4 regions of the Variovorax pasteuri genome follow, and region 1 is predicted to be linked to each of the others. Evidence: predicted binding sites of a transcription regulator. Region 1 holds the regulator's gene; each other region holds the start of a gene.

Region 1 (7,707 bases):
AGGCCCGCCACCTGCGCTACGACGGGTTCGCCATCGCGCTGCACTGGCTGCTCGCGGCCCTGATCGTCGGCTCGCTCGGCGTGGGGCTCTACATGACGGGCCTGCCGTTCTCGCCGCTGCGCCTGAAGGTGTACAGCTGGCACAAGTGGGCGGGCGTCACGATCCTGGCGCTGTCGGCCCTGCGGCTGCTGTGGCGCATCGGGCACCGGCCGCCCGCGCTGCCGGCGGGCATGTCGCGCCTTCAACTGGCGAGCTACCGCGTGAGCCACACGCTGATGTACCTGCTGTTCTTCGCGGTGCCGCTCTCGGGCTGGGCCTACAGCTCGGCCATGGGCATGCCGGTCGGGTGGTTCGGTGTGCTGGCGCTGCCCGACTTCGTGCCGGTCGACCGGGTCTTCGCCGAGGCGGCGCTGCAGCCGCTGCACAAGTACAGCGCCTTCACGCTGGCGGGCGTCACGCTGCTGCACGTGGCGGCGGTGCTCAAGCACCACTGGATCGACCGCGACGGTCTTCTGAAACGCATGTGGCCCGGGCCACGCAAGGAATCTGCTCGATGACGCGCCTTTTCTACCGCCTGCTGCCTAGCGCGGCACTGGCTTTCGCTGCGGCCATGCCCGCGCTCGCTGTCGCCGAGCCCACCAAACTGGTGGCCGACAAGAGCCAGATCGTCTTCGTCACCAAACAGATGGGGGTGCCGGTGGAAGGCACCTTCAAGAAGTTCGACGCCCAGGTGGCCTTCGACCCGAAGAAGCCCGAGGGCGGCACCGTGGCACTGCAGATCGACACGGGCAGCGCCGGCTTCGGCATTCCCATGAGCGACGCCGAGCTGCCCAAGGCGCCCTGGTTCGACGCCGCGCACTTCCCGCAGGCGAGCTTCCAGTCGAGCGCCATCAAGGCGCTGGGCGACGGCAGGTTCGAGATGGCGGGCAAGCTCACCCTCAAGGGCACGGCCAGGGCCGTGACGGTGCCGGTCAGCATCACGGCGGCTGGCGGCTACGCGGTGGCCACCGGAAGCTTTACGATCCAGCGGCTCGACTTCAAGGTGGGCGACGGCGAATGGACCGACACCTCGATGGTCGGCAACGAAGTGCAGGTGCGCTTCAAGTTCACGCTCGCAGGCCTCGGGCCGCTTTGAGACCCCGAACTGCCGCACCGCCTCCTTACCCGCCATGCCTCACACACCTCACGCCATGATGAAGAAGCTCATCCTCGCCTCGGCGCTCTCGGCCTGCGCCCTCGCCGGCACCCCCGCCATGGCCCAGGACTACACGGCACTGCCCGTGGCCGCCAAGCCCGCGGGCGGACCGGTGAAAAACGCCAGCTACGTGGTCGACCCGACCCACACCTTCGTGATGTACGAGATGGGCCACTACGGCACCACCACCAACCGGGGGCGCTTCAGCACCAAGGACGGCACGGTGAAGATCGACGGCACGGGCACCAGCGGCGCGGTCGACATCACGATGGACATCAGCTCCATCAACACGGGCGTCGACCTGCTCAACCGTCACGTGCAGAGCAAGGATTTCTTCAATGTGGCGGAGTTTCCGACCGCGCGCTTCGTGGCCGATCGCATCGACTTCAGCGGCGACAAGGTGGCCGACGTGCCCGGCAAGCTCACCCTGATGGGCCAGACCCGGCCGGTGACGCTGAAGGCCGCGCGCTTCAACTGCTACCTGAGCCCGCTCATCAACCGCCAGGTCTGCGGCGGCGACTTCGAGACGACCGTGGAGCGCAGCGACTGGGGAATGACCTGGGGGCTGAACTTCGGCTTCGAGAACAAGGTGAAGCTGCTGGTGCAGGTCGAGGCCGTCAACATCCAGCCCTAGGCGCGGGGGTGCTGGACGCCGGCCAGGCGCTTGCGCTCGTCGTCCTTGGAGGCTTTGAGCCAGTTGCGCAAGGCCACGAACGCACGCGGCAGGTTCAGCAGCACCAGCATCCAGGCACCAGTGACCACCGTCATGAACGCGCCGAACAGCAGTTGCTCGGCCAGCGGGGCGTCGCTCCAGTAGAAGAAACTCAGCAAAAACGACAGCACCACAGCCCAGACGGCCAGAAGGATGAGGTTTTTCATTTTTTGCATCGCAGTAACTCCGGTGCAGAAAATGTAAACCAAAAGTTACCCAAGTACTACTTAAAGTTTAGTTTTGAATCCCCGATCAGCGTGCACTAATGCACGCTGATCGGGCATTCGGTCTTCACGAGACGCCTTTCCAGCCCATGAACACCACCCTTTCCCTGCTCGGCATTGCCGGCGCCATGGCCGTCGGCGCGATGAGCCCCGGTCCCAGTTTCGTGATGGTCGCCCGCACGGCGGTGGCCTCCCGGCGCGACGGGCTGGCGGCCGCGCTGGGCATGGGCGCGGGCGGACTGGTCTTCGCCATTGCCGCGCTGGCCGGCCTGCAGGCGGCGTTCCTGGCGGTGCCGGCCCTGTACCTCGCCATCAAGGGCTTCGGCGGCGCCTACCTGGTGTACCTGGGCGTGCGCATCTGGCGCGGCGCGCGGCAGCCGCTGGCCATGGCGGCGGCGGTGCCCCCGGGGGTTACCTCGCCGGGCGCGCAGGGTAGTGGCGCACACCCCTTGCGCACCTTCCTTGTCGGCCTGGCCACCCAGGTCAGCAACCCGAAGACGGCGGTGGTCTACGCCAGCATTTTCGCGGCCTTCCTGCCGCGCGACGTGCCGCTGGTGCTGGCGCTGTCCGTGCCGGTGGTCATCTTCTGCATCGAGACCGGGTGGTACACCATCGTCGCGCTGGCCCTTTCTTCGGCGGCGCCGCGCTCGGCCTACCTGCGCTACAAGGCCTGGATCGACCGCGCCGCGGGCGGCGTGATGGGGCTGCTGGGCCTGCGGCTCGTGTGGTCGGCCGTCAGCGGCAAGTGACGCGCGGCAACCGCACCGCTAGAGCAGGCTCTCCGGCGTGAGCGGCGCCAGGATCTCGAGCATCGTGCGGTCCCAGAAGCCCGAGTCAGGCTCCTCGGTCAGCACGGTGAGCTTGCCGGCGTCGTCGCTGGTCCACTCGATGCGCGACTCGTTGCTGCCCTCGGCAAAGCGCAGCCGGTAGGCGCCCTGCTGCTTGAGCACGTCGAGCAGCTTGAGCATCTGCTGCGCCATTTCGGAGCTGTGGATGATCAGCCCGATCTCGGTGTTGGCCGACTCGGAGCGCGGGTCGAAATTCATCGAGCCGACGAACAGCGTGCGCCGGTCGATCACCGCCGACTTGGCGTGCAGCCGCCCCACCGAAGTGCCGAACAGCCCGAGCCGCACGCTGCGGCGGGTGCGGCTGGAACTCAGCTCGTACAGGTCGGCGCCCAGCTTGAGCATGTCGGGCCGGTAGCGGCGGTAGGCGGTGTGCACCAGCGGCTCGTCGGTGGCGGCCAGCGAGTTGGTGACCACGCTGATCTTCACGTTGCGCCTGCGAATCTCGCGCATCACCTCCAGCCCGGTGGCGCCGGGAATCAGGTACGGCGAGACGATGGTCACCTCGGAGCGCGCACGGCGCATCTGCTCGACCACGTTGTAGCGCACGCTGTCGACGTCCAGCAGCGGCACGCCGCCGTAGGAAGCCGTCTTGCCGATCACGCGGTCGGGCGAATCGGCGTAGGCCTCGGCCAGGGTCCAGATCAGGTTGAGCTTGCCGGTGTTCAGGTCGTCCGCCATCGGGCTGTAGCCGAGCAGGTCGTTGGGCGCGGGCAGCGGCGGGGGTGGCGTGGTGTCGGGGCCGGTGGCGGCCTCGAAGCGGCGCTGCAGTTCGTCGCGCGGCACATCGGTGCGCACCACGGAGCCGATGGGCCGCACGTAGACGCTGTTCCAGTACTGGTCGAACAGGCTGCCCAGCCGCGGTATGAGCGCGCCGGTGACGAAGGTGTCGAGGTCGAGAAAGTTCTCGCCCGCGGTGCGCCGGAAGTACTGGTTGCCGATGTTGCGCCCGCCCGCCACCGCCATCGCGCCGTCGGCGATGAACAGCTTGTTGTGCATGCGGCGGTTCACGCGGCTGAAGTCGAACAGCGAGGCGGTGAAGCGCTTCAGGATGCTGCCGCGCCCGGCCGGGAACGGGTTGAACAGGCGCAGCTCGACGTTGGGCGTGGCGGCGAAGGCCAGCAGCAGCTCGTCCTCGCCCGAGGTGTAGAGGTCGTCCATCAGCAGGCGCACCCGCACACCGCGCAGCGCGGCGTCGCGCAGGGTGCGCAACAGGTAGCGGCCGGTCTCGTCGTTCTCGATCTGGTAGTACTGCACGTCGAGCGTGCGCTGGGCGCGGCGCGCCAGCTGGATGCGGGTGTCGAAGGCGAAGTCGCCGCCGGGCATGAGGCGAAAGCCGCTCAGGTCAGGGTCGGGCTGGGCGGCCAGCGCGATCTTGCCCAGGGCGGTGTCGGCCGATACGGCCATGGCCTTGACGGCGGGGCGCGGCGCCTCGTCGGGCAAGGTGGCGCAGCCGGCGAACAGCAGCACGGCGGCCAGCAAGGCGAGGAACCCGAGCCCCCGGCGCAACATCGGATGCGGGCAACCAGGCCTCATGGTCGTCTTGCTACAGCGCCTTGCGCAGGTTGGCGGGCGCTATGCGCAGGGCCTCGCGGTACTTGGCCACGGTGCGGCGCGCGCACTCGATGCCCTGCTCTTTCAGCATCTCGGAAATCTGGCTGTCCGACAGCGGCTTCTTGATGCTTTCCGAGCTGACGAACTGCTTGATGAGCGCGCGCACCGCGGTGCTCGACGCATTGCCGCCGGTCTCGGTGCCCAGCGCCGAGCCGAAGAAGTACTTGAGCTCGACCGTGCCGAACGGCGTGGACATGTACTTGGCCGTGGTCACGCGCGAGATGGTCGACTCGTGCAGGCCCAGTTCGTCGGCAATCTCGCGCAGCACCAGCGGGCGCATCGCGAGCTCGCCGTGCACGAAGTAGCTCTTCTGGCGCTCGACGATGGCGTTGCTCACGCGCAGGATGGTGTCGAAGCGCTGCTGGATGTTCTTGATGAACCAGCGCGCCTCCTGCAGCCGCTGCGACAGCGCCTGGCTGCCCTCGCCCTTGTGCGCCTTGAGAGCGCCCGCGTAGATGTCGTGCACGCGCAGGCGCGGCATGACCTCCGGATTCAGCATGACGCGGAACTTGATGTTGGTGCCGCGGCCGGTCTTGGTGACGATCACGTCCGGCACCACGATGTTGCGCTCCACGTCCACGAAGCGCCGGCCCGGCTTGGGCTCCAGCCGCGCAATGATCTGCAGCGCCAGGCGCACCAGCTCTTCGCTGGTGCGGGTGAGCGTGGCCAGGCGCTTGAAGTCGCGACGCGCCAAGAGTTCCATCGACTGCTTGCACACGGCCATGGCGGTCTTGCGGACCAGCTGTTCCTGCTCGGTCTCGTCCGGGCGGGCCAGCGCGCGCAGCTGGATGCCCAGGCATTCGCCCAGGTCGCGCGCGCCCACGCCCACGGGCTCCAGGCTTTGCAGCAGGCCGAGCGCCACCTGGAAGTGGTGCACGAGGTCGTCGAACTGGTCGTTGTCGTCGCCGGCCAGGCCCGAGGCCAGCGCGGGCAGCGAGTCTTCGAGGTAGCCGTCGTCGTTGAGCGACTCGATCAGGAAGCGCAGCGCGGCGCTGTCGTTCTCGTTCAGGCGCAGGCTCAGCGCCTGGCGGTGCAGGAACGACTGCAGCGACTCCTGGCTGCGCGCGAGCTCGGTGGCGTCGGCGCGCTCGTCGTCGCCCAGGTTGTTCTGGCGCGCGGGGGCGTCGCTGCCCCACTCGCTGTCGTCGGGCGCGGCCATGTCGACGGTGCCGTCGCCTTCCCAGTCGGGCTCGCGCTCGGTGATTTCCGTGGCCGGGCCGTCGGAGTCGGCGGTGCTGGTCGTCGTCTCGGTGGAAGAAGTGGAGGTGCTGGTCGCAGGCGGGGCGAAGTCGCTTTCACCTTCGATGCCGTCGCCTCCATCGCCGCCGCCGTCATCGCGCGGGACCGGCGCATCGGCCGTGTCGAGCCCGAATTCCTCGCGCGCCGCTTCTTCCGCGGTGCGTTCGAGGAACGGGTTCTCGTCCAGCATCTGCTCGACCTCCTGGCTCAGTTCGAGCGTGGAGAGCTGCAGCAGCCGGATCGACTGTTGCAGCTGCGGCGTCAATGCCAGGTGCTGCGAGACGCGAAGGGACAGCCCTTGCTTCATGGAGAGCCCACCCGCCCTTACATCCGGAAGTGCTCGCCAAGATAGACGCGTCGTACCTCGGCGTTGTCGACGATCTCCGAAGGCGTGCCTTGTGCCAGCACATGCCCGTCGCTGATGATGAACGCGTGGTCGCAGATGCCCAGCGTCTCACGCACATTGTGGTCGGTGATGAGCACACCGATACCGCGTTCCTTCAGGAAACTGATGATCCGCTGGATCTCGATCACCGCGATCGGGTCGATGCCGGCAAAGGGCTCGTCCAGCAGGATGAAGCGCGGCTGGGTGGCCAGCGCGCGTGCAATCTCCACGCGGCGGCGCTCGCCGCCCGACAGCGCCAGCGCGGGCGAATCGCGCAGGTGGTCGACCCGCAGGTCGGACAACAGTTCGGACAGGCGCTCCTCGATGTGCTGGTTGGACAGCGGCGCCATCTTGCCGTTGGCGTCGGGCTCGCTCTGCAGCTCCAGCACGGCGCGCACGTTTTCCTCGACCGTGAGCTTGCGGAAGATCGAGGCTTCCTGCGGCAGGTAGCTCAGGCCCATGCGGGCGCGCCGGTGGATCGGCATGTGGGCGATGGGCTCGCCGTCGATGGTGATCTGGCCCGCGTCGGCACGCACCAGCCCCACGATCATGTAGAACGACGTGGTCTTGCCCGCGCCGTTGGGCCCGAGCAACCCGACCACTTCGCCCTTCTGCACGTCGAGCGAGACGTCCTTCACCACCGTGCGGCTGCCATAGCTCTTCTTCAGGCCGCGCGCCACCAGGCGGCTGCCCGGCGCGCCGTTGGCGTCGTGCGTTCCAGCGGTTTCGATCACTTGCGGGTTTCTCCGTCGTCGAGCGTGGTGCTCTGGCGCAGGCCCTTGCCGGGCGCCGGGGTGGGTGCCGGCGGCGCCTTCGCGCCGGCCGGGGCCGAGGCACCGGCGGCCGGTGCGGCCGCAGCCTTGGGGGTCAGGATGGTCTTCACGCGCCCGCCGGGGGTGGACGCGTTGACGGCGGTGTTCGCCGGCACGGTGGAACCGTTGACGGTGTAGGTGTCGTTGCTCTGGTCGTAGACGATCAGCGCGCCCTGGCTCTCGTCGTTCGGCGTGGCGCCCAGCAGGCGGCGCATGACGGCGTTGCGGATGAACTTGACGTTGTCGGCGCGGCTGTCGTACTCGATGACTTCGGACTCGCCCTCGATCCACTCGTCGGGCGCATTGCGCTTCTGCTTGTAGTAGGCGCGCTTGCCGGGCGCCGCCGTGACCACGCCGTACTGGTAGCCCTCGGCGTCCTGGCGCACGTCCATGCGCGCGCCGCGGATGATGATCGTGCCCTTCGTGACCAGCACGTTGCCGGTGAACACGCTGGTCTGCTTCAGGTCGTCGTAACGCATGGCGTCCGACTCGATGTTCATCGGCTTGGTGCGGTCGGCGGTTTCGGCCAGGGCGCCCGAGGCGAAGCCGGCCAGCAACAGCGCGGCGGCAGCCAGGCGGCCGATGCAACGGAGGAAGGAGGGAGTGGTGGGGTAAGAATGCAATGTCATAGAGGCACGAAACTTGCTCGGCATTGTATGCGGCTGATTGCGCCAGCCCCGC
Region 2 (7,707 bases), on a different contig from region 1:
CGAGCACCAGGGCGCGCACGCGGCGCGGGCCGTCCACGCGCTGCGCACTCAGGCGCTGCAGCAAGGGCAGGGAAAATGCGGCGGTCTTGCCGGAGCCGGTCTGCGCCGAGCCCCGCACGTCGCGGCCCTGCAGAATCGCGGGGATGGCCGCGGCCTGGATGGCGGTCGGCGCGGCATAACCGCTTTCGGCGGCAGCCTGAACGAGCGCGGGGGCCAGGCCCAGTGAAACGAATGGCATGTGAACAGACAGAGAGAAAAACCCGAGAGAGAAGAGAGACGTAGCGAATGTCGACGATGAAACAGCGCAATCAGACCGGCAGCGCCCTGGTGTACTCCACCGAGGCGGGCGGGCGCATGTGCCCCGACTGCGGCGAGCCCGTGGCCCGGTGCCGCTGCAAGGAACTCAACGCGCGCGCGCCGGCCACCGACGGCATTGTGCGTGTATCGCACGAGACCAAGGGGCGCAAAGGCAAGGGCGTGACCGTCGTCAAGGGCGTGGCGCTGGACGCCGAAGGCCTCGCGGCGCTCGGCAAGCAGCTCAAGACGGCCTGCGGCTCGGGCGGCACGGTGAAGGACGGCGTGATCGAAATCCAGGGCGACCACCGCGAGACGGTGATCGCCGCCCTCGTGAAGCAGGGCCACACCGTCAAGCGCGCGGGAGGCTGAGCACCCGATGAAGCCCGAAGACCTGCAACGCCTGGTGAGCCTCCCGATGCCTTTCGGCAAGCACAAGGGCACGCTGATCGCCGATTTGCCTGGAAATTACCTGAATTGGTTTGCACGTGAGGGTTTTCCCTCGGGCGACATCGGCCGTTTGCTCGCCCTGATGCATGAGATCGACCATAACGGGCTTTCGGACCTCCTGAAACCGTTGCGAAATCGCCCGCCGGGTCGGACTGTTTCGCAATAACACACGAATTTCCCACTCTTTTTGCAATTCACGCTGGATAATCCGGCTTACGTGTCTGTGAGACTTGTCTCCCGTGCACGTAATTCGGTGATCGGTCAGTTTCGCGCCACAGCGCACTTGTTTGTTGTGATTCTGGGACTCCATCGCTTTGTTTTGTTGGTTTGAATTAGGAGTCCCTCAATGGGCAAGAAACTCTACGTAGGCAACCTCGCCTACTCCGTGCGTGACAACGACCTGGAACAGGCTTTCGGCGAGTTCGGCTCGATCGTCAGCGCCAAGGTCATGATGGAACGCGACACCGGTCGTTCGAAGGGCTTCGGCTTTGTCGAAATGGGCACGGATGCTGAAGCACTCGCAGCTGTTGAAGCCATGAACGGCCATTCGCTCCAGGGCCGTGCCCTGACGGTGAACGAAGCCCGTCCGATGGAAGCTCGTCCCCCCCGCACCGGTGGTGGCGGCGGCTACGGCGGTGGTGGCGGCGGTGGCGGCTACGGCGGTGGTGGTGGCGGCGGTTACGGCGGCGGCGGCGGTGGCCGCAGCGGTGGTGGCGGCGGTTACGGCGGCGGCGGCGGTGGCCGCGGCGGCTACTAAGCCCTCCCTGCACGTCCGAGAGCTCCGGCTCTCTGAATGAAAAAAGCTCCTTCGGGAGCTTTTTTCGTTTCTACCGCGCCCTTCCGTGCCCGCGGTCAGGTCGCCCTCATAGAAACCCGGTAAGCATTTGTCCGTACCCTCGCGGTCAGCCAACGGTCAGCCGCGCAGAACGACGCTCACTCCTTCAAAACAAGAGGGGCGAGACATGCGCATCAAGAGTCAGGCGGACTTCTTTTCAGGAGTCATGTTCACCAGCGTGGGAGGGGCCTTCGCGATAGGCGCCACGACCTACACCATCGGCGACGGCGCCCGCATGGGGCCGGGGTACTTCCCGCTGATGCTGGGCATCCTGCTGGCCTTTCTGGGCGCCATCATCATGTTCCAGGCGCTGGTGGTCGAAACCACCGACGGCGACCCGATCGGCAAGTGGGCCTGGAAGCCCCTGGCCTTCGTGCTCGGCGCCAACCTCGCCTTCGGCGTGCTGCTGGGCGGGCTGCCCAGCATCGGGCTGCCGGCCATGGGGATGATCATCGCGATCTACGCCCTCACGATCATCTCGAGCATGGCGGGCGAGCACTTCAAGCTGCGCGACGTGCTGATCCTGTCGACCATCCTGGCCGCCGGCAGCTACGTGGCCTTCATCTGGGCGCTCAAGCTCCAGATCCAGGTCTGGCCCACTTTCATTTCGGGCTGAGGAGCACGCACCATGGACCTGATCCACAACCTTTCCATCGGTTTCGGCGTTGCCTTCACCTTCACCAACCTGCTGTATTGCCTGCTGGGCTGCATTCTGGGCACGCTGATCGGCGTGCTGCCCGGCATCGGGCCGGTCGCGACCATCGCGATGCTGCTGCCTGCTACCTATGCGCTGCCGCCCGTGTCGGCGCTCATCATGCTGGCCGGCATCTATTACGGCGCGCAGTACGGCGGCTCCACGACGGCCATTCTGGTGAACCTGCCCGGGGAGTCGTCCTCGGTGGTCACCTGCATCGACGGCTACCAGATGGCAAGGCAGGGCCGCGCGGGCCCCGCGCTGGCCGCGGCCGGCCTGGGCTCGTTCTTCGCGGGCTGCGTGGGCACGCTGATCCTGGCGGCCTTCGCACCGCCGCTGACCGAGCTGGCCTTCAAGTTCGGCCCGGCCGAGTACTTCTCGCTGATGACGCTGGGCCTGATCGGCGCGGTGGTGCTGGCGTCGGGTTCGCTGATCAAGGCGGTGGCCATGATCGTGCTGGGCCTGCTGCTGGGCATCGTGGGCACCGACGTCAACTCGGGCGTGGCGCGCTACAGCTTCGACATTCCTGAACTGACCGACGGCATCGGCTTCGTGGTGATCGCCATGGGCGTGTTCGGCTACGGCGAAATCATCGGCAACCTCTCGCAGCCCGACGACGAGCGCGAGGTGTTCACGCACAAGGTGAAGGGCCTGTGGCCCACCAAGGAAGACTTCAAGCGCATGACGCCCGCGGTGCTGCGCGGCACGGCGCTGGGTTCGGCCCTGGGCATCCTGCCCGGCGGCGGCGCGCTGCTGGCCTCGTTCGCCTCGTATGCCCTGGAGAAGAAGATCAAGATGCGCCCTGGCGAAGTCCCGTTCGGCAAGGGCAACATCCGCGGCGTGGCGTCGCCCGAGTCGGCCAACAACGCCGGCGCGCAGACTTCCTTCATTCCGCTGCTCACGCTGGGCATTCCGCCCAACGCGGTGATGGCGCTGATGGTGGGCGCCATGACGATCCACAACATCCAGCCCGGCCCGCAGGTGATGACCAGCAACCCCGAGCTGTTCTGGGGCCTGATCGCCTCGATGTGGATCGGCAACGCGATGCTGATCATCCTGAACCTGCCGCTGATCGGCATGTGGATCAAGCTGCTGACGGTGCCCTACAAGTTCCTGTTCCCGGCGATCGTGCTGTTCTGCGCCATCGGCGTGTACTCGACCAACAACAACACCTTCGATGTGTGGATGGTGGCGGCCTTCGGCTTCATCGGCTACCTGTTCATCAAGCTCAGGACGGAACCCGCACCGCTGCTGCTGGGCTTCATCCTCGGGCCGATGATGGAAGAGAACCTGCGGCGCGCCCTGCTGCTGTCGCGTGGTGCATGGAGCGTGTTCGTCACGCGGCCGCTGTCGGCGGGGCTGCTGGTGGCCGCGGTGATGCTGCTGGGCATCGTGCTGCTGCCGGCGATCAAGGCGAAGCGCGAGGAAGCCTTCGTCGAAGAATAGGCCCGCCACCGGGGCAACACCTGAGGCCCGGCAAAGCCGGTTCCTCGGTGTTTCTGGAAGAAGCCCCTGGCTTGGCGCCTGGGGCTTTTTCATTTCAGGAACGCGTCGTACGCCGTCTTCAGGATCAGCGCGCTCACCACCACGATGAACACCCCCCGCACGAACCCCGCACCGTGCTTGAGCGCCACGCGCGTGCCCAGCAGGCTGCCGGCGACGTTGGCCACCGCCATCACCAGCCCGTAGTGCCACCACACGTGGCCCTTGGCCGCCAGCAGGATCAGCGCGGCGCCGTTGGTCAGGGTGTTGATGATCTTGGCGGAGGCCGAGGCGTTGAGGAAGTCGTAGCCCATCCAGCGCACGAACAGGAACACCAGGAAGCTGCCCGCGCCCGGCCCGAAGAACCCGTCGTAGAACCCGATCGACAGGCCGATGGTGCAGGCCGCCAGCGTTTCGGCGCGGCCGGTGAAACGCGGCGCGTGCAGCCGGCCCATGTCCTTGCGCGCCAGCGTGTACAGAAGCACGCCCAGCAGGATGACAGGCAGCGCCCGGCGCAGGAAGTCGCCGGGAAACATCGTGACACCCCAGGCGCCCAGCATCGCGCCGGCGAAGCCGAGCAATGCGGCCGGCCAGAGGGCCCCCCAGCGCATCTGCACCCGCTGGCTGAACTGGGCCGCCGCGGCGGCCGTGCCCCAAATGGACGCGCTTTTGTTGGTGCCCAGCAGGGTCGCCGGTGGTGCGCTCGGAAACACGGCGAACAGCGCCGGCACCAGGACCAGCCCGCCTCCGCCCACGATCGAATCGACAAAACCCGCAAGCAGCGAGGCACCCGTGACCACCAGCATTTCCATGGCGGCGATTGTCTCACCCGGAATGCTATTAAAAAAGTAGCGTCACACGCAGGTATGACAAGCGTATGGGGTGCATTCAGCTTGAGAAAAAAGGCCGGGCCGCGCCCTTCGAACAGGCAAAAAAAAGACGCCGACCAGCGGCGTCTTTCAAGTTCGAAACAGGCATCTCGTACGGAGCCTTTGAAGATTTTTCTTGTTGATCGGGAAGTTGTCTCCTCGGACCCTCGGCAGTACGAGCAGGGCCCGTTCGCGAGTGGGCAGACTTTAGAGCGTGCACCGCGTCAGTGCATTAGGAATTACCCGCTTTGACTTACGTCTGAAACACGATTTGCGAACCAAAGTGTGTCGAGGAGTTAACAAGGTGGCACGACTTGTGCACGTAAGGCAACAGTCCACAACTCGAAGAAGACAACGGCCATGGCCTTGGCAACGCACGCCTCCATCAACGCGGCAGACACCGCCTGGATGATGACTTCGACCGCACTGGTGCTGCTGATGACGCTGCCCGGCATCGCGCTCTTCTACGCAGGCATGGTGCGCCGCAAGAACGTGCTGGCCACCATGGCGGCCGTGGTGGCGATTGCCGCGGTGGTCTCGCTGACCTGGTTCGCGCTGGGCTACTCGCTGGCCTTCACGCCCGGCTGGCCCTGGCTGGGCGGGCTCGGGCGGTGGGGCTTCTCGGGCTTCGAGTACCTGAAGGAAGCGGGCCAGGTGGCGGTGAGCCATGTCGCGCCCAACGTGCCCGAGTCGGTCTACGCGATGTTCCAGCTGACCTTCGCGATCATCACCACCGCCCTGGTGCTGGGCGCCTTCGTCGAACGCATGCGCTTCTCGGCCATCCTGTGGTTCGCGCTGCTGTGGAGCGTGCTGGTGTACGCGCCGGTGGCGCACTGGGTGTGGGAGCCGGGCGGCTGGCTCGCGCAGATGGGCGCGCTCGACTTCGCCGGCGGCTCGGTGGTTCACGTCAACGCGGGCATCGCGGGGCTGGTCTGCGCCTATGCGCTGGGCCCGCGCAAAGGCTACGGACGCGAGGCCTTCGAGCCCTACAGCCTGGCGATGACCATGATGGGCGCCGGCCTGCTGTGGGTCGGCTGGTTCGGCTTCAATGCAGGTTCAGCCGTGGCAGCCGACGGGCGCGCGGGCCTGGCGATGCTGGTGACGCACATCGCGGCGGCGGCCGGCGCCATGAGCTGGATGATCGGCGAGTGGATCGTGCGGCGCAGCCCCTCGCTGCTGGGCCTGTGCTCGGGCCTGGTGGCCGGGCTGGTGGCGATCACGCCGGCGGCCGGTTTCGTCACGCCGCTGGCGGCGCTGGCCATCGGCGCCATCGCGGGGCTGGCGTGCTACTGGGGCGCCACCGGGCTGAAGCACCTGCTGGGGGCGGACGACTCGCTGGACGTGTTCGGCGTGCACGGCATCGGTGGCATCGTGGGTGCGCTGCTCACGGGCGTGTTCGCCGATGCGCGCATTTCGGGCGTCACGGGCAACGTGCTGACGCAGGCCATCGCGGTGGGGAGCGTGGCCATCTACAGCGCGACGGGGACGGCGGTGGTGCTTTGGCTGGTGCATGTGCTGGTGGGCTTGCGCGTCGACGCCGACAGCGAGCTGCTGGGCCTCGATCTTGCACAGCACAAGGAACACCTGGGGAGTTGATCCACCGTCGGAGGAACCATGCCATCCATGTCCGAAAGCGAACGCATCGCCCTCGCCGCCCGCCTTCATGTGGCGCTGCGGCGAAAGCACGGGCGCGTGACCGACACCGAGTGGATGGCAACCAACGCGGAGTACGCCGCCGAGATCGTGCGCATGACGCGCGTGCACGCCGCCGAAACCAAGGACGAGGAGCTCGACCAGCTGGCCACGCGGCTGGAGCAGGCGATGGAGCCGCTGGCACGCGCTGCCCGCCTGGCGGCGCGGCAACCCGACGGGCAGCCGCCGACGCCGCCGCCGCGGTACGTGGGCGGGTTGCGCTGAACGAACCGCGCCCCCCGATGCCGATTCCCGAACTCAGCCCGCAGCCAACGCCGCCTTGCGAATCGACTGCAGCGTGCTCCCCGGCGTGATGGCCTCCGGGTCCAGCAGGCAATGCAGGATCGCCGGCTTGCCGCTGGCTCGCGCGCGGGCCAGTGCGGGGCCGAACTCTTCGGTGTTCGTCACGCGCTCGCCGTGGCCGCCGAACACCTCGGCATAGCCGCGGAAGTCGGGGTTCTTCAACTGCGTGGCGCTGATGCGGCCGGGATAGTGCTTTTCCTGGTGCATGCGGATGGTGCCGTACATGGCGTTGTCCAGCAGCACCACGAGGATCGGCAGGCCGTACTGCACGGCGGTGGCGAACTCCTGGCCGTGCATCATGAAATCGCCATCGCCGGCAAACACCACCACCTCGCGCTGCGGCCACAGGCGCTTGGCGCCGACACCGGCCGGCAGGCCGTAGCCCATCGAGCCGCTGGTGGGCGCCAGCTGGCTGGCGAACGCGCGGAACGGCCAGAAGCGGTGCACCCAGGTGGCGAAGTTGCCCGCACCGTTGCAGAAGATGGTGTCGGCCGGCAGCACCTCGCGCAGGTGCTGCATGACCTCGCCCATCTGCAGCGGACCCGGAATGCGGATGGGCGCCGGGTCGCTCCAGCGCAGGAAGTCTTCGCGCGCGATCTTGGTCTCGGCCTGCCACGCGGGTGTGGATGCGGGGCGCAGCGCGGTCACCGCTTCGGCAAAAGCCTGCGGCGTGGCGTGGATGCCCTGCGCCGGGCGGTAGAGCTTGCCGAGTTCGTCCGCATCGGCGTGCACGTGCACCAATGCCTGCTTCGGCTGCGGAATCGCCAGCAGCTCGTAGCCCTGCGACGGCACTTCCGACAGGCGGCCACCGACCAGCAGCACCAGGTCGGCATGGCGGATGCGCTCCAGCATGCGCGGGTTGGCGCCCAGGCCCAGGTCGCCCGCATAGCAAGGGTGCTCGGCGGACATCAGCATCTGGCGGCGGAACGAGCAGTACACGGGCAGCGAGAACGCCGTCGCGAAATCCGCGAACTGCAGCGCGGCCTTTTCGGACCAGCGGCTGCCGCCCAGGATGACGACCGGGCGCTGCGCCTGCGCCAGGCGCTGCTGCAGCTCGGCGACCTGCGACGCACCGGGATGGGTTTCGG
Region 3 (7,707 bases), on a different contig from region 1:
CTGGCGGCCGAACCTGGCGAGGCGAGCATCACGGTGCGTGCCGAAGGCAAGCCCGAACGCCGGGTTGGCTACACCGTCGCCCCGAAGCAGTACCGCGAACAGCGCCTGACGGTGGCGCCGCGCACGGTCGACCTGTCGCCCGAGGACGAGGCCCGCTACGTGAAGGAGCGCGACCACCTCACCGGCGTGATGGCCACACTCACCGACCTGCGCCCCGACGCCGCGCTGCAGATGCGCGTGCCGGTGCCGGGCCGCCGCTCAAGCTCGTTCGGGCTGCGCCGCGTGTTCAACGGGCAGTCGCGCAATCCGCACAGCGGCATGGACATCGCCGCGGGCACGGGCACGCCGGTGCTGGCGCCGCTACCGGGGAAGGTGATCGACACGGGCGACTACTTCTTCAACGGCGGCACGGTGTGGATGGACCACGGCGGCGGGCTGCTGACGATGTACTGCCACCTGAGCCGGGTGGACGTGAAGGTCGGCGACGTACTGAAGACCGGGCAGGCGCTGGCCGCGGTGGGCGCGACCGGGCGGGTGACGGGACCGCATCTGCATTGGGGTGTGATGCTGAACCGGGCGATGGTGGATCCGGCGTTGTTCGTTGCGGGTTGAGCAACGACTCGCACTGCCAACACGCCGACTACAGCAACGCGGCCACGCCGCGGCACCCGCTCATCTATTGAGCGCCTGCGGCCGCGCCGTGCTCCAGGCAATCAACGCCAGCAACGCCACCTGCACCGGCAACCGCACCACCAGCGCCCAATGAGGCACGCTCGCAAACAGCTCCGGCCTCTGCAGCATGTAGAAATGCGCCGGCGTCACCGCAAGGGTGAGCAGGAACAGCCCGACGCCCGCAGCCCGCCGCGTCGGCCGCCACAGCAACCCGGCCGCACCCAGCAGCTCGAACACCCCGCTCACCAGCACGGCCGCGCGCGGCCACGGGATGTATGGGGGCACGATGCGCATCTCGGTCTCGGTCAGCGCGAAGTGCGCCACGCCGCCGATGGCGAACCACAGGAAGACGAACGCAAGCCCCGCCACGCGCCAGCGGCTCATGGCGGGCATCGGGTTCATCGAGCGGCCGGCATTACAGCGGCTTGGTGAGGTACACCGCCTCGCGCCCGACGATCGTGCGCTGCGCCGGCATGAAGATGGTGCAGTCGTCGCACAGCGCGCGAATTTCTTCCGCGCCGTTGGTCGCGATCAGCTCGCCCTTGGCGAAGGTCTCGAAGCCGATCAGCGGGCGCACGAAGGCAAAGTCTTCCGACTTGATGACGTAGGTCTGCAGCAGCTCGAAGCGCCGTTGCGGCTCGGGCGCCGGGTTGGCCGGGTTCTGGTCGACGAGGCCGAAGTACGCAAGAAAGTCGTAGGTGACGGCGGTCGCCAGTTCAGACGCCGAGCGCAGGAAGTGCTGGCCGCACTCGACCACCATGGCCACGCCCTCGCCGTCCGGGCCGCCGTGGCTGCCGTACTGGATCAGCGGGGTGCCCGATCCCAGGCCGTCGGGCATCACGAGGTGCACCGACGGGCGGCCGATGGCCAGCGCAACCTTGGCGTTGCGCTCGAAGGCCGGGTACACCCAGAACGGCACCACCGGCTGGCTGGTCGAGTGGATGTCCAGGATGTGGTCGGCCGCGTCCACCACCGGGCGCAGGATGCGCGCGCGGCGCAGCTCGGGGCTGTCTTCCGTGCCGTCGAGCCACTCGGGCGACCAGATGCGGTTGAGGTTGTGCACGATCTGGCGGCTGTCGTAGGGCGACTCTTCCTTGAACGACTCGTAGGCGTCGATGTTGGCGAAGGCCACGGTGAGCGTGCCGATCTTGGGGCGCACGTTGTTGTCGAGCAGGTGCGTGGCGGCCGTCATGCCGCAGATCTCGTTGCCGTGCGTGAGCGCGTTGATCAGCACGTGCGGGCCGGGCTTGCCGGACTCGAAGCGGTGCACGTAGTCGATGCCGACGTTGCCCTTGCGGTAGGCGGAGAGGTCGCGGGGGAGGACTTCGAGGGCGGGGGGAGATTGGGTCATGAGGCTGTGGGGAGTGGACGAAGCAGCAGGCAAGTTTGCTACAGATAGCCGTTTCGCGCCTCGCACGCCGCCAGGGCCCATTACCAGTTCACCTCGCGCTCCGGCGTCGCCGAAATGTGGTGGATCGACAGGTCCGCCCCGTCGAATTCCTCTTCCTGCGTGAGCCGCAGCCCCACCGCCTTCTTCAGCGCGCCGTACACCGCCCAGCCCGCCAGTCCCGCCCACGCCACCCCCATCACCGTGCCGATGAGCTGTGCCCACAGGTTCACCCCGCCGATGCCGCCCAGCGCCTGCGTGCCGAAGATGCCCGCCGCAATGCCGCCCCAGGTGCCGCACAGGCCGTGCAGCGGCCACACGCCGAGCACGTCGTCGATCTTCCATTTGTTCTGCACCAGCGTGAACATGCTGACGAAGATGGCGCCGGCCACGCCGCCCACCACCAGCGCGCCCAGCGGGTGCATCAGGTCGGAGCCCGCGCACACGGCCACCAGACCCGCGAGCGGGCCGTTGTAGACGAAGCCCGGGTCGTTCTTGCCCATGGCCAGGGCCACCAGCGTGCCGCCGACCATCGCCATCAGCGAGTTGACGGCCACCAGCCCCGAGATCTTGTCGATGCTCTGCGCGCTCATCACGTTGAAGCCGAACCAGCCCACGCACAGCACCCACGCGCCCAGCGCCAGGAACGGAATGTTCGACGGCGGATGCGCGCTGAGCGAGCCGTCGCCGCGGTAGCGGTTGCGGCGCGCGCCCAGCAGCAGCACGGCCGGCAGCGCGAGCCAGCCGCCCACGGCGTGCACGACCACGGAACCGGCGAAGTCATGGAACTCGTGCCCCGTGAGCGAGGCGATCCAGCCCTGGATGCCGAAGTGCCGGTTCCAGGCGATGCCCTCGTACAACGGATAGACGAAGCCGACGATCACGGCCGTGGCGATGAGCTGCGGCCAGAACTTGGCGCGCTCGGCAATGCCGCCCGAGATGATGGCCGGGATGGCCGCCGCGAAGGTGAGCAGGAAGAAGAACTTCACCAGCTCGTAGCCGCTTCTTGCCGCCAGTTCGGTGGCACTCACGAAGAAATGCGTGCCGTAGGCCACGCCATAGCCCACCAGGAAGTACACGATGGTCGACACCGAGAAGTCGACCAGGATCTTCACCAGCGCATTGACCTGGTTCTTCTTGCGCACGGTGCCCAGTTCGAGAAAGGCAAAACCGGCGTGCATGGCCAACACCATGATGGCGCCGAGAAGAATGAACAGCGCGTCAGCGCCCTGTTTGAGTGCGTCCATGGAAGCTTCTTGCAGTTTTTGGTTTGAATTGGTGCGCCGCACCCGAATCACGCGGAGCGGCGGCCAAACCAAGCAAAAATGGTGCCTGATGGCTCTTTGATGGTGCGAAATGAACCAAACAAGGGCCTTCCGGGCCCTTCGCGCACCGGATCAGCTCGCGCCAGCGCGCAGCGCTTCGCGGTAGCGGCGGCTGCAGGGCACGGTGGTGCCGTCGTGCATGTGCAGCCGGGCGTCGCCGCCGTCCAGCGGCTCGATTTCCTTGATGCGGCCCAGGTTGACCGCATGGCTGCGGTGCACGCGCACGAAGGTGGCGGGGTCGAGCTGGGCCAGGAAGTCGGTGAGCGTGGCGCGCAGCAGGTAGTCGTGGCCGTTCACATGCAGGCCGACGTAGTTGCCTTCGGCCTGCAGCCAGTCGATGTCGGTGGCGGCAATGAGGAATTCGCGGCGCAGCTTGCGCACCAGGAAGCGCTCGGGCCGGGCGGGCGGCGGCGATGGCGCGGGCGCTTCCGGCACGGCGGGCTCGACGCCCTCCGGTTCCGACTGCACGTGATGCGGCGCCGGCACACTGGACGCGCCCTCCTCCGGCGCATCGAGCACCCGCGCCTCCCCCTGCAGCCGCAGCAGGAACAGCCGGTACGCCCAGATGCCGAAGACGATGCTGGCGTACGCGCGCACGTCCTTCAGGTACTCGTAGCCCCACTGCGCGGTCCAGCCGGCAAAGTCGTAGTGCGCGCCGGCCAGGGCGTAGACCAGCGCCCGCAGCCCGAACATGCCCGCCACGTGGGCCAGGCTGAACGCCACGCTGGCCGCCGCATGCAACACCAGAAAGCGCGCCAGATGGCCGCGCACCAGCGGCGACAGCCGGCGCTCGATGAAGACCAGCGCAGGCACCAGCAGCAACAGCATCAGGTGGCTGGACACCTCCCAGGCGATGACCTCCCAGTTGGCGGCCGGCACGGCGCGGGTGCGCATGTCGACGATGGCCACCATCGTGCCGAACACGGCCTGCAACCCCATGAGCACGATCCAGAACGCCACCTCCACGGGACGGCGGATCGGCTCGTAGCGTTCGTACAGGTTCTTGCGTGGATCGCCCATGGGCTGGAATTCTCGCGAAAAGGGGCCCGGGGGCGGCCGGATTTCGTCCCTCCGGGCCACCGCTCGTCACAAAGCGGGGGCGGTCCGTCCCACAGGCGCGCCGCGCGGCGTCCATGGGCCGGAGCATCGCGGCTTCTTTGCTTCGAGGAGCCTGCGATGAGCACCACCACCGCCCCGGACGCCCGCCGTCACGACATCGACGCCCTGCGCGCCATGGCCTTCCTGTTCGTCATCCTGTATCACGTGGGCATGTACTACGTGGCCGGCTGGCACTGGCACCTGAAGAGCCCGCATGCCGCCGAATGGCTGCAATGGCCGATGGTGGCGCTCAACCTCTGGCGCATGGACCTGGTGTTCCTGGTCTCGGGCGTCTCGCTCGGCTTCCTGAGCCGGGGCCAGGGCACCTGGGCGCTGCTGCGCAGCCGGGGCGTGCGGCTGATGCTGCCGCTGGCCTTCGGCATGGCAGTGATCGTGCCGTACCAGGCCTATGCCCAGGGCGTGGCCAACGGGCTGGTGGCGCCGGGCTTCGGCGCCTTCCTGCTGCGCTACCTGCCGATGACCGCGCCCTGGCCCAGGCAGGCCTTCGACGGCGCGGAATTCGGCATCACATGGAACCACCTCTGGTACCTGCCTTACCTGTTCGCGTACACGGCGCTGGTCGCGCTGACGCTGCCGCTGTGGCGTTGCGCCGCCGGGCAATGGCTGCGCCGCGCGTTCAACGGGCTGCGCGGCTGGAGGCTGCTGTTGCTGCCGGTGGTGCCGTTGCTTGTCTTCACGATGCTGCTGGCCGCGCGCTTTCCGGGCACCCACAACTTCGTGCGCGACTTTCATTTGCACAGCATCTACTTCACGCTGTTTCTCTACGGCTACTGGATGGGCGTGGACACGGGGGTATGGAAGGAACTGGAGAGGGTGCGCCGCGTGTCGCTGGCGCTGGCCGTGGCGGTGATCGCCGTGTTCATCGCAATGCGCGCCGGCGCGAAGGGTCCGGTGACGGGCCCGGTGGCCGACCTGCTGCGCGTGCTCTACCTGTGGCTGATGGTCGCCACCATCCTGGGCCACGCCCATCGCCACCTGAACCGGCCGTGGCCGTGGCTGCGTTGGGCCAACGAGTCGGTGTACCCGTGGTACGTGCTGCACCAGACGCTGATCGTCGTCGGCATCACCGTGCTGGCACCGCTCGCACTCGGCCCGGTCGTCGAGCCCGCCCTGCTGGTGGCGTCGACGCTTGCGGGTTGCTGGCTGCTGACCGACGGGCTGATCCGCCGCGTCGGCTTCCTGCGGCCGCTGTTCGGGCTGAAGCGCGCGAACAAGCCTAGGCAGCCGGTTTCGCCGCAACCACTTTCGGATCTTTCACCGGAACCAGGATGGCGTTCCCCGTCGCCACGAGCTTGAGCGCATCGCCCTCGCCCTGCGCATAGAGCTCGGCGGTCGCAAACACCTGCTTGCGCCCCGCTTTCACCACCCGCCCGCGCGCCACGAACGCACGGCCCACGGCGGGCGAGATGCAGTTCACCGAGAAGTGAGACGCCAGCACGCGCCCCGCCACGGTGGCGGCCGCGAAGCCGCTCACGGTGTCGAGCAACGCGCCGATCAGCCCCGCGTGCAGGAAGCCGGCGTACTGGCCCATGTCTTCCTCGCGGAAGTTCATGCGCAACTCGGCTTCGCCGTTGGCGGCGCTGACGGCTTCGAAGCCGGCCCAGCGGTTGAAGGCGGCGGTCTTGTTGATGGCCTGGATGGTGTCGAGCATGGCGGTGTGTCCTGGGGTTGACGGCAATGCAGCCCACTCTAGGAAGCACCGCCGGCATTCACCGTCGCGCGTGCGACGAGACATGCGCGCGCGGTTACCTTGGCGACACAGAGACTCATCTGTCCACCGCTGCCACCTCGCCTTCCACCAGTGGCGAGTCTTGAAACGCATCGACCAGAAAGTCGACCATCACCCGCACCTTCGCGCTGAGGTGCCGACGGCTTGCATAGATCGCCAGGATGTCGACGGGCGGCATGTGATAGCCGGGCATGACCTCGACCAATCGACCGGCCCGCACATCCTTGCCGATCACGAAGCTCGGTTGCCAGATGACGCCCGCACCGGCGAGCGCCGCGGCGCGGGCGGTCTCGCCATTGTTGGCGCGCAAGGCCCAGCGCACGCGCACCGATTCCAGTGTTCCGCCAGGGCCCGCGAACTGCCACTCGTCGGAGGTTGCGCCGTAGGTGTAGCCGAGGCACGGATGCCGCGCGAGGTCCGCCGGGACCTCGGGCATGCCATGGGCCGCCAGGTATTCGGGCGAGGCGCAGACCATGTTGGGCGAGCGGCCCAGGCGGCGTGCGATGTGGTTGCCCGAGGTGGTGCGCGAGATGCGAATGGCCAGGTCGTAGCCCTCTTCGACGATGTCGACCACGCGGTCGATGAGCGCAATGTCGAGCTCGACGTCGGGGTGCTTCGCCATGAACTTCGGCCACAGGGGCGCCAGCACCAGGCTGCCGAAACTCAGCGGCGCGTTGATGCGCAGGCGCCCTCGCGGCTGCAGCGACGCGGTGGTCGCCAGGGCCTCGGTCTCCGCCACTTCTTCGAGGATCGACTTCGCCCGGTCGAAGAGCGCTTCGCCGCCTTCGGTGAGCGACAGGCGGCGCGATGTGCGGTTGATGAGCCGCGTGCGCAGGTGGGCTTCCAGTTCGTTGACGTAGCGCGTCACGTTGGCCGGGGAGGTGTCCAGCGCGTCGGCCGCCTTGGTGAAGCTGCCTCGCGCCACCACGGTGACGAACACCTCGTAAGCACGCAATCGGTCCATGAGCGCTAAGTCCAATCATTCATGAAAGCTGAATGAGTAAACCACTTTTGGGCTCTTTCTGGAAGTGAAGCTGAATCATAAATTCACATCACTCCACAACCGACAGAAAGGAAGTTCCGCATGACCCCCACCGATTCGACCCCCGCCGCCCCGGCGCCCACCCGCCGTACGCTGCTTGCCGGCGCGGTCGCCGTCGGCGCCGCCCTGACCCTGGGCCGCGCCGCACACGCGGCACCCGCCGCCGACGCGGTGCCGGGCTTCCGCTCGGGCAGCGCGGAGGTGAACGGCACCCGCATCCACTACCGCATCGGCGGCAGCGGGCCGGCCGTCGTGCTGCTGCACGGCTACGCCGAGACCGGGCACATGTGGAACCCGCTGATGCCGCTGCTGGCCAGGACGCACACCGTGGTCGTGCCCGACCTTCGGGGGGCGGGCGATTCCTCCAAGCCCGAGACGGGCTACGGCAAGAAGAACATGGCCGTCGACATCCACGAGCTGGTGCGCTCGCTCG
Region 4 (7,707 bases), on a different contig from region 1:
GGTTGATGGCGGTGCAGCGCATGCGCGTCTCCTTGAATTTATCGTGGAACGCCGCGGAACCGGCTTTGCCGGGCCGCAGGCGTTGCCCCCGGCGAGGGGCGGTGCGAAGCGACACGAAGTGCGCGAAGCATGGGGAGTGCCCGTTCAAGCGCCTACGGAGCGCAGCGATTCCGAAGTCAGCGTGAAGTAGCGTGTGCCGATGGCGTCCGACACATGGTAGGCGGCACTCTCGCAGTTGGCGAGCAGCTCCAGAAGCGCCGGGTGGTTCGCGTCGGGTCCGGCGGCGCAGAGGTGCTCCAGCGTCCAGCTTGCCGGGTCGGGCAGTTCGTAGGACAGCGCGGTGAGCTTGCCCGGCGCGCTGCCGGCCAGCCGCGCGATGCGCCCGCGCAGTGTCTGCGTGACCCAGGCGAGCGAGCGCGGGTTCTCGGCGTCGAGCACCAGCAGGTCGACCATGGTGGCGACGTCGCGGCGCTGCTGGTAGCGCGCATGGAAGGTGATGGTGCTGTCGAACAGCGCCACCATGGCTTCGAAGCCGCTCACCTCGTGCACGGCGCCGTTCTCGAAACCGGCCTCCAGCGCGTTCGACAGGAAGCCCAGTCGCTCGATGTGGCGCCCGATGGACAGCAGCCGCCAGGCGTCGTCGCGCGTCATGCGGTCGGTCTGCGCGCCGGTCATCGCGGCCAGCGCGGTGCTGGCGGATTCGAGCGCGCGCAGCGCGGCGCTGGTGGCAAAGCTGCCTTCGCCGGCCTGCTCGGCGGCGCGGCGCAAAAATTCGGTCTCGGCGCGAACGATCTGGTTCCAGTTGTCCTGCGAAAGGCGCTCGCGCACGGCGGCGGCCGCCTCGCGGATGCAGCGCAGGCTGTAGCCAACGCTGCCGCCATGCGCCACGTCGCCCAGCTCGGCCACGAGCGCGCGTTCGAACACGCGGCGCGACTTGGGCGCGCTCGGCGCCTCGGCCGGCACCAGCGCGTTGCGCAGCGCCATGCGGTGCAGCCATTCGAGCAGCGGGCGCGAGGACTGGTCTTCGCCGCCCAGCAGGTTGAGCGTGAGGCGTGCCAGGCGCACCGCGTTCTCGGCGCGCTCGGTGTAGCGGCCGAGCCAGAACATGTTTTCCGCCGCGCGGCTGGTGACGGGCGCGCGGTGCCGCGCGAGCGAGGCCGGCGTGGCGTGCGGCTGCAGCAGGGTGGTGCGGTCGACTTCGCCATGCGTTTGCACCCACACGTCGGCACTGCTGCCGCCGCGCTGCATGGAGGCGATCTGCGCGTCGGGCCCCGCGAGCCGGGCGAGGCCGCCGGGCAGCACGCGCCACGACTGCGCACCATCGCTCACCGCGAACACGCGCAGCAGCATCGCACGCGGCGCGATGTGGCCCGGGCCCATGTCGTTGGCCCAGGTGGGCATCTGCGACAGCGGCAGGTAGCCCTGCACGGTGTGCACGTCGCCCTCGCGCACGATGCGCCCGGCCCATTCGTCGAGCTCGCGTCGGCCGAGCTGGCTGCCGAGCACGGCGTCGAAGCTGGCGCGGCCTTCGAAGCCGGGGTAGGTGGGCTTGATGGCGCAGTCGCCGAGCTGCGGCAGCACGGCCTCGAGCGCGGCGCGCTCGCCGCACCACCAGGTGGGCAGCGCGGGCAGCTTGAGCTTTTCACCGATCAGGCGGCGCGCCAGCCCGGGCAGGAAGCCCAGCAGGGCCGGCGATTCGAGGAAGGCCGAGCCGGGCATGTTGGCCACCAGCACGTTGCCGGCGCGAATGGCCTGCAGCAGGCCGGGCACGCCGAGAGTGGAGTCGGGGCGCAGCTCCAGCGGATCGAGGTACTGGTCGTCGAGTCGCTTGATGAGGCCGTGCACCGGGCGCAGGCCCTGCAGGGTCTTCAGGTACAGCCGCTGGTCGCGCACGGTGAGGTCGTTGCCCTCGACCAGCGTGATGCCCAGGTAGCGTGCCAGGTAGGCGTGCTCGAAGTAGGTTTCGTTGTACGGGCCGGGCGTGAGCAGCGCGATGTGCGGCGGCACGCCGGCCGGGCACATGCGCTGCAGCCCTTCCATCATGGCGCTGTAGGTGGCCGCCAGGCGCTGCACGTGCAGCGCCTCGAAGGCCTGCGGAAACTGCCGCGTGATGGCCAGGCGGTTCTCGAGCAGGTAGCCCAGGCCCGACGGCGCCTGCGTGCGCTGCGACACCACCCACCAGTTGCCGTCGGGACCGCGCGCCAGGTCGAAGGCCGTGATATGCAGCCAGGTGTCGCCGGGCGGCTTCACGCCGTGCAGCGCGCGCAGGTAGCCGGGGTGGCCGCTCACCAGTGCCGGCGGAATGAGCCCTTCGGCCAGCAGCTGCTGCGGGCCGTAGACGTCGGCCATCACGCGGTCGAGCACACGCACGCGCTGGAGCACGCCGGCCTCGATCTGGCTCCAGCTCTCGGGCGAGACGATCAGCGGGAACAGGTCGAGCGACCAGGGCCGCTGCGGGCCGTTGGCGTCGGCGTAGACGTTGTAGGTGACGCCGTTGTCGCGGATCTGGCGCTCGAGGCTGACGGCGCGCCGTGGCAGGTCGTTGAAGCCGCCCGGGCCCAGTTGCTCGAAGAAGGCATTCCAGGCGGGCGTGAGCGGCGGTTGTTCGCCGGACGGGCCTTGTGACTGAGACTGGGACTGCGACTGGGATTGCGACGACTGCGTTTGAGACTGCGATTGCGACAGGGGCAGCGGCGCGGCCGGCATGACCGGGCGTTCCGCCGCGGCGTCGTACAGCAGCGGGGCGGCGGCAGGAGCGGGCGCCGCTCCGGGCGCCGGCCGCGCGGGCACGGCCGGCGTGGCCTTGCCGCGCAGTTCGTCGAAGTGGCCGGGCAGCGCGGCCGGGGCGAGCGCCGACGCCAGGGCCGCTGGAAAGTCCAGTGCCTGGGCGTCGAACAGGGATTCGTTCAAAGGTTCCACAGGAGGGGGATTGTCACACCGCCGTCACGGGGTGTCCGTGGCGGCCGTGTGCGGAATGTCCCCTTATCGCCGCAGATCCAGCGTGAACGGGAATTCGCGGCTGCCCGGCAACTCGATGGTTGCCGGCGGGGTGCGCATGAGTCCGGGCGTATGGCCGGTGCGCGTGAAGCGCGAATGGCGGCGGCTTTCGGCCTCGTAGGCGTTCACCGGGAAGGTGTCGTAGTTGCGTCCGCCCGGATGGGCCACGAAGTACTGGCAGCCTCCCAGAGAGCGCTTCATCCAGGTGTCGACCAGGTCGAAGGTCAGCGGTGCATGGGCCGGAATGCTGGGGTGCAAGGCCGAAGGCGGGTTCCAGGCCTTGTAGCGCACGCCGGCCACGAACTCGCCCGTGACGCCGGTGGGCTGCAGCGGCAGCACCTTGCCGTTGACGGTGATGACGTGGCGGCTTTCGTTCAGGCCGGTCACGCGCACCTCGATGCGTTCGAGCGACGAATCGACATAGCGCACCGTGCCGCCCGCCGAACCCTCCTCGCCCATCACGTGCCACGGCTCCAGCGCGTTGCGCAGCGACAGCTCCACGCCCATGGCCTGCATCTGGCCCACCAGCGGGAAGCGGAACTCGAAGTGCGGCGCGAACCAGTCGGGATCGAACGCAAAACCGGCCTGGCGCATTTCGCTGATGACGTCGTCGAAGTCCATCTTCACGAAGGTCGGCAGCAGGAAGCGGTCGTGCAGCTCGGTGCCCCAGCGGGTGACGGGTGCCTTGTAGGGCTCGTCCCAGAAACGGGCGACCAGCGCGCGGATCAGCAGCTGCTGCGCGATGCTCATGCGCGCATGCGGCGGCATTTCGAAGGCGCGCAGTTCCAACAGGCCCAGGCGGCCGGTGCTGGAGTCGGGCGAGTAGAGCTTGTCGATGCAGAACTCGCTGCGGTGCGTGTTGCCCGACACGTCGATCAGGATATTGCGCAGCGTGCGGTCCACCAGCCACGCGGGCATGTTGGCGCCGTAGATCTCGCGGTTCTTGGCGATTTCCTGCAGGGCGATTTCGAGCTCGTAGACCTGGTCGTTGCGCGCCTCGTCCACGCGCGGCGCCTGGCTGGTCGGGCCGATGAACATGCCCGAGAACAAATAGCTCAGCGAGGGGTGGTTGTGCCAGTACAGCAGCAGGCTGGCCAGCAGTTCGGGCCGGCGCAGGAACGGGCTGTCGGCGGGCGTGGCGCCGCCCATCACGAAGTGGTTGCCGCCGCCGGTGCCGGTGTGGCGCCCGTCGGTCATGAACTTCTCGGCCGACAGGCGGGTTTCGAACGCGGCGTTGTAGAGGAACTCGGTGTGCGCGACCAGTTCCTTCCAGTTGTGGGCCGGGTGGATGTTGACCTCGATCACGCCCGGGTCGGGCGTGACGGCCAGCATCTTCAGGCGCGGGTCGCGCGGCGGCGGATAGCCTTCCATCACGATGCGCACGCCCAGGTCGCGCGCGGTGGCTTCCACGGCCGCGACCAGGTCGAGGTAGTCCTCCAGGCGCGCCAGAGGCGGCATGAAGACGTAGAGCACACCCGAGGCGCTGCCCTTCTTCTCGGCCGACGGGCCGTTGGCGCGGCGCGGGTCGCGCACTTCGACGCACAGCGCGGTGCGCGTGACCCAGTGGGCGGATTCGCCGCGCAGCGGCTGGCGCGTGGCGGCATTGCCGGTGTCTTCGGCGTCTTCGGCAGCGGCTGCGGGTCCAGTGCCTGCGGGCCCTGTACCTGCGGACGCGGAGGCAGTCGCGGCGGTTGTTGCTGCTGCGGCGGCGCTTCCGGCGCCCTGCATGCGCAGTGCGGCGGGCACCACCGGCGGCGTGCCGAAGGCGTACGGGACGGCGCCGCGGTCTCCTTGGGGTGCCGCCGTCGAAGTCTCGGCATAGCGCGCGCGGTAGTCGGTGGCGCTGGGCAGCACGCCGCGCGGCGCGGTCGGGTCGCGTTCGATCAGGTAGGGGTAGTCGCCCTTGCTGGCCCACGGCTGCGAGTCCAGCGGCAGGCGGTAGCCCATGGGCGAGTCGCCCGGAATCAGGTACAGCCGGTCGTCGCGCAGGAACCAGGGGCCGGTCTTCCAGCCCGGGCCGGCGAGCGCGGGCGCGTCGCCATCGGCGTTGCCTGGCTCGATAGGCAGCATGTAGCCGATCACCGCGTCGAGCTTCTGCGTGAACACGCGGCGCAGGCGCACGCGTTCGAGTTCGTCGTCGAGCTTCGATTCGAAGGGGTCGACGTTCACCGGCAGGCGGCGTTCGCGCCAGAGGTAGTAGTAGGTGTCTTCGTAGCCGGGCTGGATGTAGCGCTCGGTCAGGCCGAGCTTGTGCGACAGCACGGTGGTGAAGCGGCGCGCGTCTTCGCTGGTGTAGTGCGTGGGAAAGCGTTCGTCGGCGAACAGCTCGGAGTCGTGCCACAGCGTCTGGCCGTCGGCGCGCCAGAAGATCGACAGCGCCCATCGGGGCAACTGCTCGCCGGGGTACCACTTGCCCTGGCCGAAATGCAGGAAGCCGCCGCTGCCGTATTCGGCGCGCAGCTTCTGCACGAGTTCGGTGGCGTAGCCGCGCTTCGTGGGGCCGAGGGCGTCGGTGTTCCACTCGGGCGCGTCGCGGTCGCTGGTGGCCACGTAGGTGGGTTCGCCGCCCATGGTGAGGCGCACGTCGCCGGCCTTCAGGCGCGCATCGACTGCGTCGCCCAGGGCCAGCACTTCGGACCATTGTTCTTCGGTGTAGGGCTTGGTGACGCGCGGCGATTCGTAGATGCGCGTGACCTTCATCTCGTGGCCGAACTCGACCTCGGACTCGTCGACCCCGCCCTCGATGGGCGCGGCGCTCGAGGGCGACGGCGTGCAGGCCAGCGGAATGTGGCCTTCACCGGCCATCAGGCCCGAGGTGGCGTCCAGGCCGATCCAGCCGGCGCCCGGCAGGAACACCTCGCACCAGGCGTGCAGGTCGGTGAAGTCGACCGTGGTGCCGCTCGGGCCGTCGAGCGACTTCACGTCGGGCGTGAGCTGGATCAGGTAGCCCGAGACGAAGCGCGCGGCCAGGCCCATGTGGCGCAGCAGCTGCACCAGCAGCCAGCCCGAGTCGCGGCACGAGCCGCTGCCGCTGGCGAGCGTTTCTTCCGGCGTCTGCACGCCGGGCTCCATGCGAATCAGGTAGTTGACGTCCTGCTGCACCTGCTGGTTGATGCCCACCAGGAAGTCGATGGTGCGCTGTTCCTTGCGGTCGACCTTGTCGAGGTAGGCCTCCAGCAGCGGTGTGACCGGGTCGGCCACGAGGTAGGGCGCGAGCTCTTCGGCCTGCGAGGCCGTGTACTTGAACGGGAAGTTCTCGGCCTGCGGCTCGAGGAAGAAATCGAAGGGGTTGTAGACCGCCATCTCGACCACGAGGTCGACGGTGACCTTGAATTCGCGCGTTTTCTCGGGGAACACGAGCCTCGCCTGGTAGTTGGCGAACGGGTCCTGCATCCAGTTGACGAAGTGCTCGGCGGGTTCGACCCGCAGCGAGTACGAGATCACGTTGCTGCGGCAATGCGGCGCGGGACGCAGGCGCACGACCTGCGGGCCCAACTGCACCAGGCGGTCGTATTTGTAGTGAGTGACGTGGTGGAGAGCGGCGTGAATGGACATGCGTTTTTGTGTGCAGTACTGACAGATTGCATCGAAAAGATGTCTCTGGTGAGACGCATACTAGCCCAGATGCCAAGCAATTAACGCGCCATTGAGCGTGACCTGGGGAGGGTTTGCATCATGGGGATGGGGGGCTCGAGTTGACGTCGTTTCGCACGGCTGGCGGTGCCGTGGGCGGCGTTGCGGGCGGCGCAGGCACCTTCGCTGCACTGGGCGGCTCGCTGCTTGGCGCGGCCTTGCAGCTGCAGCAGTCGACGCTGTGGCCGGCATGGCTCTATGCCGCATTGCTGCTGGCTGCCGTGGCTGGCCTCGCGTGGCGGCGCCTGCCGGCGAGATCGCTCGTGACGATCGCGCTCGTGTGCGGCGCCATGGCCGGCGCGGGCCTCGCGGGGTGGCGCGCCGTGGCCTATGCGCAGGGCGCGTTGCCTCCCGGGCTCGAAGGGCGCGACCTGCAGGTGACCGGCGTCGTCGCGGAAATGCCTCAACGCAACGAGGCCGGCGTGCGATTCCGTCTGGACGTCGAATCCGCGCGCTGGGCCGGTCTCACCGAAAGCACGCCGCCGCTCGTGCCGGACCGCATCGCGCTCGGCTGGTATGCCGAAGACCTCGCCGATGCGCCGCATGCCGGCGAGCGCTGGCGCTTCACGGTGCGGCTCAAGGCGCCGCACGGCAACCGCAACCCCCATGGCTTCGACGGCGAGCTGTGGATGTGGGAGCAAGGTCTGCATGCCAGCGGCTATGTGCGCACCGGTGCGCGCGACGCCGCCCCAGCCCTGCTGTCGACCACATGGCTGCGCCCGGTCGAGCGCGCACGGGAGTCGGTGCGCGACGCCGTGTTCGCGCGGGTGCCCGACCGCGGCCAGGCGGGCGTGATCGCAGCCCTGGTCACCGGCGACCAGAGCGCCATCGACCGCGCGGGCTGGGACGTCTTTCGCGCGACGGGCGTGGCCCACCTGATGTCGATCTCGGGCCTTCACATCACTTATATGACGTTGAATCCGTTCTCGAAGTTACGCCCGAAACCGAATGAACCATAGAGGGACACAGTCTCAACGAAGCGATCCTTCATCGTCCTTGAATTCTGTATTTGCGTGGTCTATCTTGTGTTCATAACTTGGTGGGTCCTCCCCGCGATCGAGTTGCGTCTGAGGCCAT

The links. Region 1 encodes sigma-54, which starts transcription at its own class of promoters, with help from an activator protein. Its sites were predicted from a motif close to TGGCANGNAANCTGCTTT; they were not measured.
Region 2: ACSFBM_RS27220 (ammonium transporter) is a predicted target of sigma-54. The motif match lies at 4,930-4,947, and genes of this name have one in related genera.
Region 3: ACSFBM_RS11020 (ammonium transporter) is a predicted target of sigma-54. The motif match lies at 3,376-3,393, and genes of this name have one in related genera.
Region 4: ACSFBM_RS19215 (transglutaminase family protein) is a predicted target of sigma-54. The motif match lies at 6,626-6,643, and genes of this name have one in related genera.

Annotation. Positions count from the first base shown of each region.
Region 1 is NZ_JBPJZS010000014.1:49,721-57,427, forward strand. It holds gene ACSFBM_RS31690 (cytochrome b) at 1-557, shown strand, start outside; gene ACSFBM_RS31695 (YceI family protein) at 554-1,135, shown strand; gene ACSFBM_RS31700 (YceI family protein) at 1,194-1,829, shown strand; gene ACSFBM_RS31705 (hypothetical protein) at 1,826-2,083, opposite strand; gene ACSFBM_RS31710 (LysE family translocator) at 2,221-2,880, shown strand; gene ACSFBM_RS31715 (phospholipase D family protein) at 2,899-4,512, opposite strand; gene rpoN (RNA polymerase factor sigma-54) at 4,523-6,136, opposite strand; gene lptB (LPS export ABC transporter ATP-binding protein) at 6,154-6,948, opposite strand; gene lptA (lipopolysaccharide transport periplasmic protein LptA) at 6,945-7,655, opposite strand.
Region 2 is NZ_JBPJZS010000009.1:115,420-123,126, forward strand. It holds gene ACSFBM_RS27185 (DEAD/DEAH box helicase) at 1-238, opposite strand, end outside; gene ACSFBM_RS27190 (translation initiation factor Sui1) at 286-666, shown strand; gene ACSFBM_RS27195 (DUF3820 family protein) at 674-910, shown strand; gene ACSFBM_RS27200 (RNA recognition motif domain-containing protein) at 1,091-1,501, shown strand; gene ACSFBM_RS27205 (tripartite tricarboxylate transporter TctB family protein) at 1,707-2,195, shown strand; gene ACSFBM_RS27210 (tripartite tricarboxylate transporter permease) at 2,208-3,719, shown strand; gene ACSFBM_RS27215 (TSUP family transporter) at 3,809-4,567, opposite strand; gene ACSFBM_RS27220 (ammonium transporter) at 4,985-6,220, shown strand; gene ACSFBM_RS27225 (hypothetical protein) at 6,239-6,541, shown strand; gene ACSFBM_RS27230 (thiamine pyrophosphate-binding protein) at 6,575-7,707, opposite strand, start outside.
Region 3 is NZ_JBPJZS010000002.1:834,109-841,815, forward strand. It holds gene ACSFBM_RS11005 (peptidoglycan DD-metalloendopeptidase family protein) at 1-612, shown strand, start outside; gene ACSFBM_RS11010 (DoxX family protein) at 673-1,074, opposite strand; gene ACSFBM_RS11015 (M14 family metallopeptidase) at 1,088-2,023, opposite strand; gene ACSFBM_RS11020 (ammonium transporter) at 2,104-3,306, opposite strand; gene ACSFBM_RS11025 (LytTR family DNA-binding domain-containing protein) at 3,457-4,404, opposite strand; gene ACSFBM_RS11030 (acyltransferase family protein) at 4,561-5,799, shown strand; gene ACSFBM_RS11035 (PaaI family thioesterase) at 5,720-6,154, opposite strand; gene ACSFBM_RS11040 (LysR family transcriptional regulator) at 6,270-7,196, opposite strand; gene ACSFBM_RS11045 (alpha/beta fold hydrolase) at 7,317-7,707, shown strand, end outside.
Region 4 is NZ_JBPJZS010000005.1:36,242-43,948, reverse strand. It holds gene ACSFBM_RS19225 (basic amino acid ABC transporter substrate-binding protein) at 1-22, opposite strand, end outside; gene ACSFBM_RS19220 (circularly permuted type 2 ATP-grasp protein) at 145-2,919, opposite strand; gene ACSFBM_RS19215 (transglutaminase family protein) at 2,983-6,552, opposite strand; partial or broken gene ACSFBM_RS19210 (ComEC/Rec2 family competence protein) at 6,723-7,535, shown strand.